4 regions of the Pseudomonas sp. LBUM1652 genome follow, and region 2 is predicted to be linked to each of the others. Evidence: predicted binding sites of a transcription regulator. Region 2 holds the regulator's gene; each other region holds the start of a gene.
The links. The regulator FliA, encoded in region 2, starts transcription of late flagellar genes. The targets are predictions, from matches to a motif close to CTAAAGTTTNNNNNNNNNNNGCCGNTAA.
Positions count from the first base shown of each region.

Region 1 (3,562 bases), 2.9 Mb from region 2:
AGCACTTTCCTGCTTCGCCTGCGCCGCTTGCAGCGCCTGTTGCTGTTCCTGCAATTGTTTTTGCAACTCGGCAATCTGCTTGCGCAGCTCTTTCACCGAGTCCGATTCTTCACTGCTGCTGGAACTGCTGTCGCCCGCCGGAGCCGCGCCGCCGCCCGCAGCGACTTTGCTGGTATCGGCCGCTACACCGCTGCTCGTCGTTGCGCTGGTCGAGGTGTCTTCGCTGACGTCTTTGATCGACGTTTTGCTGGTCGCTGTGGTGAGGGTCTGGTTGATCGAAACAGAGGTGATGCTGACCATGGGAATGCTCCAATGCCGGTTATGGATAACCGGTCATCGACCATGGCCGCATTGAATTGAGATCGACTGTGTACCGACTCGGTATCCGAATCGGTACACAGTCAACGGTTCAGGCGCTCAGGCGCGCGGTGACTTCGTTCAGTTGCCCCGACAGCCCATGCAGGTTCTGGCTGGCACTTTCGGTGCGCTGGACGCTCTCGAGGTTGGTGCTGGCGATGGAGGTGATCTCGGTCAGATTGCGTGAGATGTCCTCGGCTACCGACGTCTGCTCTTCGGCGGCGGTGGCGATCTGGCGGTTCATGTCGCGAATCGCTTCCACCGCGTGGGTGATGCGCTCCAGCATCGCGCCGGCCTGGGTGACCTGCTCGACGCTTTCATCGCTGCGAGTCTGGCCGCTATCGATGGCTTGCGCGGCGTCCACCGCGCCGGTCTGCACGCTCTGGATGATCTGGTTGATCTCGATGATCGACTCCGCCGTACGCTGAGCCAGGTTGCGCACTTCGTCGGCGACCACAGCAAAACCACGCCCGGCCTCACCGGCCCGCGCCGCTTCAATGGCGGCGTTCAACGCCAGCAGGTTGGTCTGCTCGGCAATGCCGCGAATCACTTCCAGCACCTTGCCGATACGGCCGCTGTCGGCTTCCAGACGACGGATCACCGTGGCGGTGTTGGCGATTTCGCCGCGCATCTGCGTGATGGTGTGAATAGTGCTTTGCATGACCTTTTCACCCTGCTGGGCGGACTGGTCGGCATCGTCGGCAGCGCGCGCCGCATCGGCGGCGTGACGCGCCACTTCCTGGGCGGTGGCAGACATTTCGTTCATTGCCGTGGCCACCTGATCGGTGCGGTTGAATTGCTCGTTGGTGCCGCCGGCCATGGTGGTGGCGATGGCGTTCAACTCGCCGCTGGCGCTGTCCAGGTCACTGGCACTGCGCTGCAAACGGGTGAAGGTTTCAGCGAGGAAATCGCGCAGCGTATTGGCGGCGGCGGCGAGGTTGCCCAATTCATCCTGACGGTCGCTGGACACGCGCTCGGCCAATTTGCCTCGGCTCAACTGGGTCACGTAATCAATCAGCTTACGGATCGGATCGACCAGATTGCGGTTGACCAGCCACAAGCTGAGCAGACCAATCAGCAAACTTGAAGCAAGCATCACCAGGGTGCCTAGCAATACCGTGCGATCAGCCTCGGCACTGATCAGCGCCGACTGCTCGGTGCCCTGTTTGCGCAACTCGGTCACCAGTTCGCTCATCTGCTCGCTGGTCGCGCGGTCGACGCCTTTGACAGCGACGTCGCCCGCCGTTGGATCGCCGCCCGCCGCTACATAGGCGTCGCGACCCTTCTGGTAAGCAACGCCCAACTGACGGTGCTCGTCGCGCAAACGATCGATACGGTTTTTCAGACTTGGCTCGATACCTTTCTGGCTGGCCAGTTCGCCGAGGATGTTCTGCACATCGCGCTGACGGTCTTCGAACTGGCCCCAGTACTTGGCCAGGTCTGCCGGTTGCTTGCCGCGCAGCAGGACGTTTTTCCATTCCTGCACCTGCACCTTGAATTGCAGGTTGGCTTCGTCGATCAGTTGCGAAGTGTGCAAGGGGCCTGCGATCAACTGGCTGTAGCTTTGCACGCCGTTGGATAGGAAATGGAAACAGGCCAGCGCGATCAACAGCATCGCCAACAGGCTGCCACTCAGCAGGGCGAGAATTTGCGCTCTCAGGGATTTTTGCAGCATCGCAGGTACTCAAGACAGGGATGAGGCACGCCCGAAACGAGCGTGAAATGGTGCGGACTTCCCTGTCAGCGAACCTTGGCCCGTGGCCAATGGCGCGCAACCTAATGCACCTGTGATCGGCGTTCCAGAGCGCTTCTTGAGAAAAATCCGACCGCCGGTAAGTTGCTGATTTGACGTCATTTTGCCGTCACACAAACGTCATGTGACATTGCGATGATGCGGTTCAGGTGAATCTGTGAATTCCCTGTCTCACGCCAACCTCGCAGCGAGCCTTCATGAACCACAGCCTCGATATCAGTCATCGCGATCCTGACCTGTTTGGCTTGCTCTACGGCTTTCGTTTTCTGCCCGGTGAGCGTGGCCGCGAGGTCGATTCGGCGACGGCACTGCGCTGCCTGCAGGACGACAGCGACAGCGGCGAATTCCTCTGGCTGCACCTGAACCTGGCGCACGCGGCGTGCGAGCGCTGGATGAAAAGCCATCTGCAATTGCCCGACGAGTTTTTTGAGGCGCTGCACGAAGGCTCGCGTTCGACGCGCATCGAACATGTCGACTCGGCATTGCTGGCGGTGGTCAACGACGTGGTGTTCAACCTCAGCAGCATGGTCTCTTCTGATGTGTCGACGCTGTGGGTGTGCGTGCGCAGCAAACTGATCGTCAGTGCGCGCCTGCAACCGCTGCATTCGGTGGATAAATTGCGTTCGTCGGTGAAGGCCGGTGAGCGCTTTCGCTCGCCTTCGGAATTGCTCGTGCACCTGCTGCGCGATCAGGGCGAAGTGCTGACGCAGATCGTGCGCAAGACCAGCCTCAGCGTCGATCAGATCGAGGACGAATTGCTCTCATCGCGGCTGTCGACCAACCGTGCCGAACTCGGCGCCCACCGACGGGTGCTGGTGCGTTTGCAGCGGCTATTGGCGCTGGAGCCGGGTTCGTTACTGCGCCTGCTCAATCGCCCGCCGCCGTGGTTGCAGAAGGAGGACGTCAAGGAGTTGCGCAAATCCACCGAGGAATTTGCGCTGATCATCAACGACCTCACTGCCCTCGGCGAGCGGATCAAACTGCTCCAGGAAGAGATCGCCGCCAACCTCAACGAACAGAGCAACCGCACGTTGTTCACCCTGACCGTGGTGACGGTGCTGGCGCTGCCGATCAACATCATTGCCGGTTTCTTCGGGATGAATGTGGGTGGGGTACCGTTGTCGCAAGACCCGGAGGGGTTCTGGATATTGGTCGCGCTGGTGGCGACGTTTACCGTGATTGCCGGGCGCTGGGCGTTTCGTAAAAGAGGCGATTATTAAGAGCAAAAGATCGCAGCCTGCGGCAACTTCTACAGGGCGACATCAGCTTTTGTGGTGAGGGGATTTATCCCCGATGGGTTGCGAAGCAGCCCCAAAACCCGACACCTTGGTTTATCAGTTAAACAGTGGTCACCGTATTTACGACTGCTGCGCAGCCGATCGGGGATAAATCCCCTCGCCACCGGGAACTTCATCAGTTGTCGTGATCAATCGGCTGACAGACCAAACACTG
Region 1 is NZ_CP166804.1:4,782,558-4,786,119, forward strand. It holds gene ACA069_RS21565 (hypothetical protein) at 1-300, opposite strand, end outside; gene ACA069_RS21570 (methyl-accepting chemotaxis protein) at 410-2,032, opposite strand; gene ACA069_RS21575 (transporter) at 2,308-3,330, shown strand.
Region 1: the regulator FliA is predicted to act here: its motif matches at 2,146-2,173, upstream of ACA069_RS21570 (methyl-accepting chemotaxis protein).

Region 2 (3,562 bases):
TTCAAAAAATTATCTGGTCTTGGCAACCACCAGCCAGAAACAGGTTCTAACCGCCGCTTATCACAGTTACAAGCGTTGCGGGCTCGCCGGGTGCATCCTGACTAAACTGGATGAAACGGCCAGCCTTGGCGAAGTGTTGAGCCTGGCGATCAGTCATGAATTGCCGGTCGCGTACCTGACCGATGGCCCACGGATTCCGGATGATTTGCATCTGCCGCGCCGTCATCAACTGGTCAGCCGCGCCGTCAGCGTGCAAATGCAGGAAGAACCCAGCGAAGAAGCCATGGCTGACATGTTCGCTGATATCTATCACAGCCCGACCAAGCAGGTAGGCTGAGGTATTCATGAACAGTTTTTGTACCTACATCGATGGTCTGCCACGCATTGTTCCGGTTGTGAACGCGCAGCCAGTAATGTGGCCTCCGTCTATGCAAGACAAGGTAAAGAAATAACATGGGCAGCATGCATCCCGTACAGGTGATCGCGGTGACCGGCGGCAAAGGTGGCGTCGGCAAGACTAACGTGTCAGTGAACTTGTCTCTGGCGCTGGCAGAGCTTGGCCGTCGGGTCATGCTGCTGGACGCCGATCTGGGGCTGGCGAACGTCGACGTTCTGCTGGGCCTGACGCCCAAACGCACGCTGGCCGACGTGATCGAAGGCCGCTGCGAGCTGCGCGACGTTTTGTTGCAAGGCCCGGGCGGGATCCGCATCGTGCCCGCTGCGTCCGGCACTCAGAGCATGGTTCACCTCAGCCCGGCGCAACATGCCGGTCTGATTCAGGCCTTCAGTGACATCGGCGACAATCTCGACGTTTTGGTGATCGACACCGCTGCGGGTATTGGTGACTCGGTAGTCAGTTTTGTTCGCGCCGCGCAAGAAGTGTTGCTGGTGGTCTGCGACGAGCCGACCTCGATCACTGACGCTTACGCCCTGATCAAGTTGCTCAATCGCGATTACGGCATGAACCGCTTCCGCGTCCTGGCCAACATGGCCCAGAGCCCGCAAGAAGGTCGCAACCTGTTCGCCAAGTTGACCAAGGTCACGGATCGCTTTCTTGACGTGGCCCTACAATACGTCGGCGCCGTGCCTTACGACGAAAGCGTGCGCAAGGCGGTGCAGAAGCAGCGTGCGGTCTATGAAGCCTTCCCGCGTTCCAAGTGCGCGCTGGCGTTCAAGGCGATCGCCCAGAAGGTCGACACCTGGCCGCTGCCTGCCAACCCGCGCGGCCACCTTGAGTTTTTCGTCGAACGCCTCGTGCAGCAAACGGCAGGGCCTGTGCTATGACCGCCAGCGGTATGAATTACTACAAGAAGTCGGCACGTGACGCGCAGTACGAATTGATCGAGCGTTACGCGCCACTGGTAAAACGCATTGCCTATCACCTGCTGGCGCGATTGCCGGCGAGTGTGCAGGTCGAGGATCTGATCCAGGCCGGGATGATCGGTCTGCTCGAAGTCTCGACCAAATATGACGCCAGCAAAGGCGCCAGTTTCGAAACGTACGCGGGCATTCGAATCCGCGGCGCGATGCTCGACGAAGTGCGCAAAGGGGACTGGGCGCCACGCTCGGTTCACCGCAACACCCGTATGGTCAGTGACGCGATTCGTGCAATTGAAGCTAAAACCGGCCGTGATGCTAAAGATCACGAGGTTGCGGCCGAACTCCAATTGAGTCTCGACGATTACTACGGGATTTTGAATGACACCCTGGGCAGCCGCTTGTTCAGTTTCGACGACCTGTTGCAGGACGGCGAACACGAAGGGCTGCACGAGGATGGCGCCAGTGCTCATCTTGAGCCGTCACGCGATCTGGAAGATGAACGCTTCCAGGCAGCGCTGGCGGACGCGATTGCCAATTTGCCGGAGCGTGAGCGACTGGTGTTGGCGCTGTACTACGACGAAGAGCTGAACCTCAAGGAGATCGGTGAAGTCCTTGGCGTCAGTGAATCGCGGGTCAGCCAGTTACACAGCCAGTGCGCGGCCCGTTTGCGGGGGCGTTTGGGGGAGTGGCGAGCGCGCTGAAGGCAGTGTGGGGACACTGCGAACGAGGCTGGTGCGGTGATAAACGGCACCGGTCTTGCTCTGTTGTGCTCCAGACAGTCTTCGAGTGCTGCGCCGATTGATTGAAGTGGCGCGTCCAGGTGCTGGGCGCGTTTAAGACTGCTTGGAGGTCGAATTGAACAAAGACATGAAAATCCTCATCGTTGATGACTTCTCAACGATGCGGCGGATCATCAAGAACCTGCTGCGGGATCTTGGGTTCACCAACACCGTAGAGGCCGACGATGGCGTCACCGCCATTCCGGTACTCAACAGCGGCAGCATCGACTTTCTGGTAACGGACTGGAACATGCCGGGCATGACCGGTATCGATCTGCTGCGTCACGTGCGTGCCGATGAAAAACTCAAGCACCTGCCAGTGCTGATGGTGACCGCTGAAGCCAAGCGCGAGCAAATCATCGAGGCCGCTCAGGCCGGTGTGAACGGCTACGTGGTCAAACCTTTCACGGCTCAGGCGTTGAAAGACAAAATCGAGAAGATTTTCGAACGCATCGGCTGATGACGCGCGGGGGAGCTATGGAGCATAACGAATCTTCACAGGGCGATTTCGAATCGACCCTGAAAAAACACGCGGTCGAACTGGTCGAGAGCCTTGAAAAAGGCAGGTTCGGCGACGCTGTGCAACTGATCCATGAGCTCAATCAGACCCGTGACCGCGGCCTGTATCAGGAAGTGGGCAAGCTCACACGCGAACTGCACAGTGCGATCGTCAACTTCCAGATCGATCCGCACATGCCGCAGGCCGAGGAAGTGTCGCAAATCACCGACGCCACCGAACGCCTGGGCTATGTGGTCAAGCTGACAGAAGCCGCGGCCAACCGCACCATGGATCTGGTGGAAAGCGCCACGCCGGTGGTCAATGGTCTGGCTGAAGAAGCCCAGGCCTTGAGTACCGATTGGGGGCGTTTCATGCGTCGTGAAGTCGGGGCTGAAGAGTTCCGCGAACTGGCGCGCCGGGTCGACGGTTTTCTGTCGCGCAGCAGCACGGACAACCGTGCGGTGTCGAGCAATCTGAACGACATCCTGCTGGCTCAGGATTATCAGGACCTTACCGGTCAAGTGATCAAGCGTGTGACCCAACTGGTCACCGAAGTCGAAAGCAATTTGCTCAAACTCGTCCTCATGGCCAGTCAGGTGGACCGCTTTGCGGGCATCGAACATGACCGTGCGGCGATGCTTGCAGAAAAAGATCCACAAAAACATCTCTCGCAGGGTGAAGGTCCGCAGATTCATGCCGATAAACGAGAAGACGTTGTGTCCGGTCAGGACGATGTGGACGATTTGTTATCCAGCCTTGGATTCTAGAGTTTTTGAATTTTAGGTTTTTTGGGTTTTTAGACCTGTAGGAGCACCCCATTAATGAGCTTCGGCGCCGATGAAGAGATCCTTCAGGATTTCCTGGTTGAGGCCGGCGAGATTCTTGAGCAACTGTCCGAACAACTGGTCGAGCTGGAAAGCCGTCCGGATGACGCAGATCTGCTCAACGCAATTTTTCGCGGTTT
Region 2 is NZ_CP166804.1:1,895,285-1,898,846, forward strand. It holds gene flhF (flagellar biosynthesis GTPase FlhF) at 1-337, shown strand, start outside; gene fleN (flagellar synthesis regulator FleN) at 454-1,284, shown strand; gene fliA (RNA polymerase sigma factor FliA) at 1,281-2,021, shown strand; gene ACA069_RS08600 (chemotaxis response regulator CheY) at 2,188-2,559, shown strand; gene ACA069_RS08605 (protein phosphatase CheZ) at 2,577-3,365, shown strand; gene ACA069_RS08610 (chemotaxis protein CheA) at 3,420-3,562, shown strand, end outside.

Region 3 (3,562 bases), 3.1 Mb from region 2:
TCGATCGGGATCGCGTGCTTCTCGGCGTAGTCCATCAGCTTCTCGCGGGACAGCAGGTCCCACTCACGCCATGGCGCAATCACTTTCACGCCTGGCTTGAGCGCGTAGGCGCCCAGCTCGAAACGTACCTGGTCGTTGCCCTTGCCGGTGGCGCCATGGGAAATGGCGTCAGCGCCGGTTTCGTTGGCGATTTCGATCAGACGCTTGGCGATCAGCGGACGTGCGATGGAGGTACCCAGCAGGTACTCGCCTTCGTAAACGGTGTTGGCGCGGAACATCGGGAACACGAAGTCACGCACGAATTCTTCGCGCAGGTCGTCGATGTAGATTTCTTTGACGCCCATGGCCTGAGCCTTGGCGCGGGCCGGCTCGACCTCTTCGCCCTGACCCAGGTCAGCGGTGAAGGTCACCACTTCACAGTTATAAGTATCCTGCAGCCACTTGAGGATCACCGAAGTGTCCAGGCCGCCGGAATACGCCAGAACGACCTTGTTTACGTCCGCCATGCCATCACTCCACGGGGTTCTACGGAAAGCCGAGGAGTCTACCGCCCAAACGCGATAATTTACAGAGGCGCGACAGCTTAAGACGACAAAGCGACAGAATCTGTCGAGAGCGCGACGATGACTGGCGGGTCAGGAAGTCGCTGCGGTGTTGGCCGGAGTGCTCGCTTGCGGCGCCGGAGCGGTGGTTGGCGCCACTCGCGCCAGTTTGACATTGACCCGACGGTTTTTCGCACGATTGGCCGCATTAGTGTTCGGCACAATAGGATATTGCTCGCCGTGGAAACGCACGGTGATCTGCGATTCCTGAATCCCATTGGCCTTGAAAAAGTCGACCACCGCCAGCGCGCGGCGACGCGACAACTCACGGTTGGTCAGGCGATTTCCGCTGTTGTCGGAATGGCCGTCGAGCTCGATGTGATTGACCGTAGGATCGGCCTTCATGAATTCGAGCATAACTTGCATCTTGGCTTTGGCGGCGGTGTCGAGGTCTACGCCTTCCCCGGGGAAGCCGATCTGCGACTGCTTGATCTGGTCGAAATTCTGCGGCAGCAATTTCGCCACACAGGTCTGGTAGTCGTTAAACGCCTTGCTGAACTTGACCGGCAATAAACGCACTTCCGACACTCGGCCATCACCCGATGCACGGCGCACGACAGGACTGCGACCGTCCAGCAGGCCACTGATAAGACCGCCAGCCTGAGACTGCGAGCTGTTAAACAGGACATTGCCGCTACCGAGCCTTACGCTGCCCAGATTGATGTCACCACGGCCCGGTTGCCATGGTGCTGCGGCCGCGAGCAACGTCGCCGACCCGCCGCCCAACATGGCGTTGTAGGCGTTCAGACGGAATATCGCCTGCTCACCGGCCTTGCGCACGAATTCACCCGAACCGAAGTCGGTGATCGGTTGTGTCAGGCGGCATTCGAACTTGTCGCCGGCGACCGTCCACTCAATGTTCTCCAGGCGAGTCTGGTAGGTCAGCGCCATCGCGGGAAGGCTGGCAAACACACTGAGCAAGGCTAAATAACGCTGGCGCACGGGAGGCTCCATTGGCTTCTGAAACACAAAGACCGATTCACACTATGTTTACGGCATACCTACGGGATATCGGAAGCTTCCCGCAAAACTTGATAGCGAGTGCCTGCAAGAGTCTTTTCCGGTAGCATTCGCCTCAGTTTGACCCGCCTGGAATCCCCTCATGTCCGACCGCCTGACCCTGCTGCGTCCCGACGACTGGCACATTCATCTTCGCGATGGTGCCGTGTTGACCAATACCGTTGCCGATGTTGCGCGCACTTTTGGTCGCGCCATCATCATGCCCAACCTGGTACCTCCGGTGCGCAACGCCGCTGAAGCCGACGGCTATCGCCAGCGGATTCTCGCTGCCCGCCCGGCCGGCAGTCGTTTCGAGCCGTTGATGGTGCTGTACCTCACCGACCGCACCCAACCCGAAGAAATTCGTAAAGCCAAGGCCAGCGGTTTCGTACACGCCGCCAAGTTGTATCCGGCTGGCGCCACGACCAACTCCGATTCCGGGGTGACCAGCATCGACAAGATTTTCCCGGCGCTGGAAGCCATGGCCGAAGTCGGCATGCCGCTGCTGATTCACGGTGAAGTCACTCGTGGCGATGTCGATGTCTTCGACCGCGAAAAGATCTTCATCGATGAACACATGCGCCGTGTGGTCGAGCGTTTCCCGACACTCAAAGTGGTGTTCGAACACATCACCACCGGCGACGCCGTGCAGTTCGTCAACGAGGCATCGGCCAACGTCGGCGCAACCATCACTGCGCATCACCTGCTCTACAACCGCAATCACATGCTGGTTGGCGGGATTCGGCCGCACTTCTACTGCCTGCCGATTCTCAAGCGCAATACGCACCAGGAAGCCCTGCTCGACGCCGCCACCAGCGGTAGCGCGAAGTTCTTCCTCGGCACCGATTCGGCCCCCCACGCCCAGCACGCCAAGGAAGCCGCTTGCGGCTGCGCCGGCTGCTACACCGCGTACGCCGCCATCGAGCTGTATGCCGAAGCGTTCGAACAGCGTAATGCACTGGACAAGCTCGAAGCGTTCGCCAGCCTCAATGGTCCGCGTTTCTACGGTTTGCCGGCCAACACCGATCGCATCACCCTGGTTCGCGAAGAATGGACCGCCCCAACCAGCCTGCCATTTGGCGAGCTGACCGTTATCCCGCTGCGCGCCGGTGAAAAACTGCGCTGGCGCCTGCTGGAGGAACACGCGTGAGTGAAGACCATTTCGACGACGAACTGGAAGGTCAAGGTGGCGGCGGCGGTTCCCGTCATCCGATGGCAGCGCGTTTTCGCGGTTACCTGCCGGTTGTCGTAGACGTAGAAACCGGTGGCTTCAACTCGGCCACCGATGCATTGCTGGAGATTGCCGCGACCACCATCGCCATGGATGAAAAGGGTTTTGTATATCCGGATCACACCTACTTCTTCCGCGTTGAGCCTTTCGAAGGCGCCAACATTGAAGCAGCGGCGCTGGAGTTCACCGGGATCAAGCTTGATCACCCATTGCGCATGGCGGTCAGTGAAGAGACGGCTCTCACCGACATCTTCCGTGGCATCCGCAAGGCGCTGAAGGCCAACGGCTGCAAGCGAGCGATTCTGGTCGGCCACAACAGCAGCTTCGATCTCGGCTTCCTGAATGCCGCCGTCGCGCGGCTGGACATGAAGCGCAATCCGTTCCATCCGTTTTCGAGTTTCGATACCGCGACACTGGCTGGTCTGGCTTATGGCCAAACCGTCCTGGCAAAAGCCTGTCAGGCAGCGGACATCGATTTCGACGGCCGTGAGGCGCACTCGGCGCGTTACGACACAGAGAAGACTGCCGAGCTGTTCTGCGGCATCGTCAACCGCTGGAAACAGATGGGTGGCTGGGAAGACTTCGACGACTGATCGTCGCCGTTTCAACCGCGCATAAAAAACCGGCCACGTGGGCCGGTTTTTTTGTACCTCGACGTTGATGCCTTACAGGGCAGCAGCGTTCTCGGTCAGGTATGCAGCAACGCCTTCTGGCGAAGCGTTCATGCCTT
Region 3 is NZ_CP166804.1:5,019,675-5,023,236, forward strand. It holds gene ACA069_RS22620 (argininosuccinate synthase) at 1-506, opposite strand, end outside; gene ACA069_RS22625 (flagellar protein MotY) at 636-1,544, opposite strand; gene pyrC (dihydroorotase) at 1,705-2,751, shown strand; gene rnt (ribonuclease T) at 2,748-3,425, shown strand; gene ACA069_RS22640 (peroxiredoxin) at 3,498-3,562, opposite strand, start outside.
Region 3: the regulator FliA is predicted to act here: its motif matches at 1,611-1,638, upstream of ACA069_RS22625 (flagellar protein MotY).

Region 4 (3,562 bases), 1.3 Mb from region 2:
ATCGGCGGCGCCGAGACGGCTTTGCAGGTATTCGCGCGTAGCGGTCGGTTCATCATGCAGGGTCAGCGATACCGGGCCACCAACAGCCCGTGGCACCTGGATCGACATCGGCATGCCATCCGCCAGCCATGCTGGTAGACCGCCGTCGACGTAGTGATATTTGTCGTGACCGATCACGTCGAGCAACCAGATGAACCGCCCGGCCCAGCCGCCGCCCTCGTCGTCGTAAACCACGTAGACCGTGTCTTTGCGATGGCCGAGTTCACCGAACAACGCTTCCAGATCGGCCTTCGCCGGCAGCAGTCCCGGTGCCGGCGGTTGGCCGAGCTGGGTGCGTTTGGGGTCGACAAACCGCGCGCCGGGAAGATGACCTTCGGCATAGCGGGCGGGGCTGGTCAGGTCCACCAGAATCAGTTCGCTGGACTCGAGCCGAGGGAGCAGGTCGCTCGGTTCGATAACGAGCGGCAAGCCAGAGAAGTCAGACATGTGAGGTCTCCAGAGCACAAAGGGGGGGATTGTAGCGCAGCCTCATCGGCCACGGCTGCTAAAGCTGTGCAGGGCTTTTTCGATGCACTGCGCGGTTTTACCGAAGGCTTGCACGGTGATGTCGGCGAATGGCCCGCCGCCCTGATCAGCCACAACGATCATGATCACCCGGCCATTGTTGACCAGTGATCGCAGGAACAGATGCTCGCCACGGAACAGCGTGCGCAGGCCCGGCGGCAGCAGCGCGGAGAATTGCGTGTTGTTCTCCGGGTTGATCCGCACCTGAGCTTGTTGTGCGAGCAGCCGTTGCAGAACTTTGCTCTGGCTGACAACAAAGTTCAGCGCAGAGGCTTCTTTGGGCAGGCCGAAAATTTGATTCACGCGCAGATTGGATTGCGTGCGATCGGCCATCAGAATCATCACCCGGCGCATGCCACTGGCGACCAGCGCGTCGCGGGCGGCGACGGTCAGGCTCATGGCATTGGTGAAACGGCTCGGCTCGGCCAGCAATTCGGCGCACTGCCGGCGCCATTGAGTCAGATCTTCGGCATTCGGTGCGGCAGCAGGCAACATCCCGGCCGGCAGGCGAAGGGTGCCCCACGGCCACAGCAGCGAAACCGCCGGGTGCCACAAGTCACGCATCGCATGCTGGCGCGCACTGTTGGCGGCTTGCTGGTGCAACTGTTGCTGCACCTCGTCCATCGAAATCTGTAGATAAAGGCTGGTCAGATACTGCCAGCGCTCACTGTGCGGACTGTCCCATGCCTGTTGGGCCGACAGCGCCAGACCGTTGGCCAGCAGTACGGTATTGGCGGGTTGATTGAGCCAGCGCCGCAGTGTTGGGTCGTCATCGAGACGATTTTGCTGACGCAACGGATGTTCGCTGTCACGGGCAATGCGCAACACTTTGACCAATTCGCGTTGCTCGCTGAGCAGCAACTTATAGCCCTGCTGCACCCAGATCGGCAGGTGCCAGGCTTGCACCAGCGCCTCGGCGATTTTAAGCAGGCGCACGCCAAACAATTGCTGCTCGACGGTGCGCGCCGATTCGCCCTTGTGGATAACCCGCAGTTCCCACTCTTCAAGCAATTGTGGATAGGTCAGTGCCAGCGGCCACAGCGGCGACAGAAACAGCAGGCTGCCCCAATGAATGTCTTGCCACAGCCGCGCCAGGCGACTGGCAAAAAAACCGTTGGCCTGTTGCGTGGCGTGCTGGCTGATCATTTGCAGTTGGCGCAAGGCCTTGGGGATTTGCATCTGCGGTTGAGCAGGCAGGCGCGCCAGCAGTTCTTCGGTGCGGGCCAGACCCAGACGGTTGATCGCAACTTCAAGATTTTCGGCCGGCGTGGCCATGGTCCCGTGGGTGTGACGATTTGCCTCACGGATGATGCTCAAGGCCAGCGCAGGGCTGTCCTGCATCAGGTCGGCGATGTCGCGCAGCGAGCTGCGATTGTCACGGATCGCCCCGCAAACCTTGTCGTGAGCCTCTTGCGGCACGGGCAGGCGCACGCTATCGAGCAGCTTGACCCAGCCGTCGAGGGTGGTCGGTTTTGCGTGTGGGACGTTCGTTTCATTAGCCATGTCTGGACGAGATCTTCACTGACTGTAGACGCGCCCGGCATGGGCTAAATTGGCTTTTCGCCTGAACTGGCTATAGTCTGGCGCAGTTTTGCCGATAAGTAGAAGAAGAGATTTTTTAACTTCCGAATATGACCTTGAACCCGACTTAAATAAGTACTTTCTACCTATGGCTAAAATTATCGGCATCATCGTCGTATTCGCGAGCGTGCTCGGCGGATACGTGCTCTCCCACGGCAAGATTGCCGCCCTGGTCCAGCCCTTCGAGGTGTTGATCATCGGTGGTGCGGCGCTGGGTGCATTCCTCCAGGCCAACCCCGGCTACATGACGATGCACGTGCTCAAGAAATCCCTGAGCATGTTCGGTTCGCGTTTCAGCCACACTTTTTATCTGGAAGTGCTCGGCCTGATCTACGAGATCCTCAACAAGAGCCGCCGCGAAGGCATGATGGCCATCGAAGGCGACATCGAAGACGCCGCCGCGAGCCCGATCTTCGCCAAGTACCCGGCGGTACTTAAAGACGAGCGCATGACCGCGTTCATCTGTGATTACCTGCGCATCATGTCCTCCGGCAACATGGCTCCGCACGAGCTGGAAGGCCTGTTCGACATGGAGCTGTACAGCCTTAAAGAAGACCTTGAGCACCCATCCCACGCGGTGAACGGTATTGCCGACGCCATGCCGGGTTTCGGTATCGTCGCGGCAGTACTGGGTATCGTGGTGACCATGGCGTCCTTGGGTGAAGGCGATCAGAAGTCCATCGGTCTGCACGTAGGTGCGGCACTGGTGGGTACCTTCTTCGGTATTCTCGCGGCCTATGGTTTCTTCGGTCCGCTGGCAACCTCTTTGGCCCACGATGCCAAAGAAGAGCTGAACGTCTACGAAGCCATCAAAGCCTCGCTGGTGGCTTCGGCTTCCGGCATGCCGCCATCGCTGGCGGTGGAGTTTGGTCGCAAGGTTCTGTACCCGGCCCACCGTCCAAGCTTTGCCGAGCTGGAACAAGCCGTTCGCGGTCGCTAAGTCATGGAAAATAATCAGCCGATTATCATCAAGCGCGTCAAGCGCATAGCCGGCGGGCATCACGGCGGGGCGTGGAAAATCGCCTTCGCCGACTTCGCCACGGCGATGATGGCGTTCTTCCTGGTGTTGTGGCTGCTGTCCACCGCAACGCCTGAGCAGAAGATCGCCATCGCCGGCTATTTCAAAGACCCGGTCGGCTTCTCCGAAAGCGGCACGCCGTACATCATCGATCTGGGCGGTACGCCTACCCTGGCGCCGGAAAACACTCTTAACCCTGAAGTGAAATCCCAGCCGCAACCGGACAAAGTCACGGTCGATGCCGAGCAAGTCGAAGGCATGGCCGAGATGGTCGAGAAGGAACGCCTGGAACTGCTCCTGCAAGAATTGCAGAACAAGGTCGACGAGAACCCGCAACTGCAGAAGTTCAAGGACCAGATCCTCTTCGAGATTACGCCGAACGGCTTGCGCATCCAGATC
Region 4 is NZ_CP166804.1:594,229-597,790, forward strand. It holds gene rhdA (thiosulfate sulfurtransferase) at 1-486, opposite strand, end outside; gene ACA069_RS02675 (HDOD domain-containing protein) at 529-2,067, opposite strand; gene motA (flagellar motor stator protein MotA) at 2,234-3,085, shown strand; gene motB (flagellar motor protein MotB) at 3,089-3,562, shown strand, end outside.
Region 4: the regulator FliA is predicted to act here: its motif matches at 2,138-2,165, upstream of motA (flagellar motor stator protein MotA).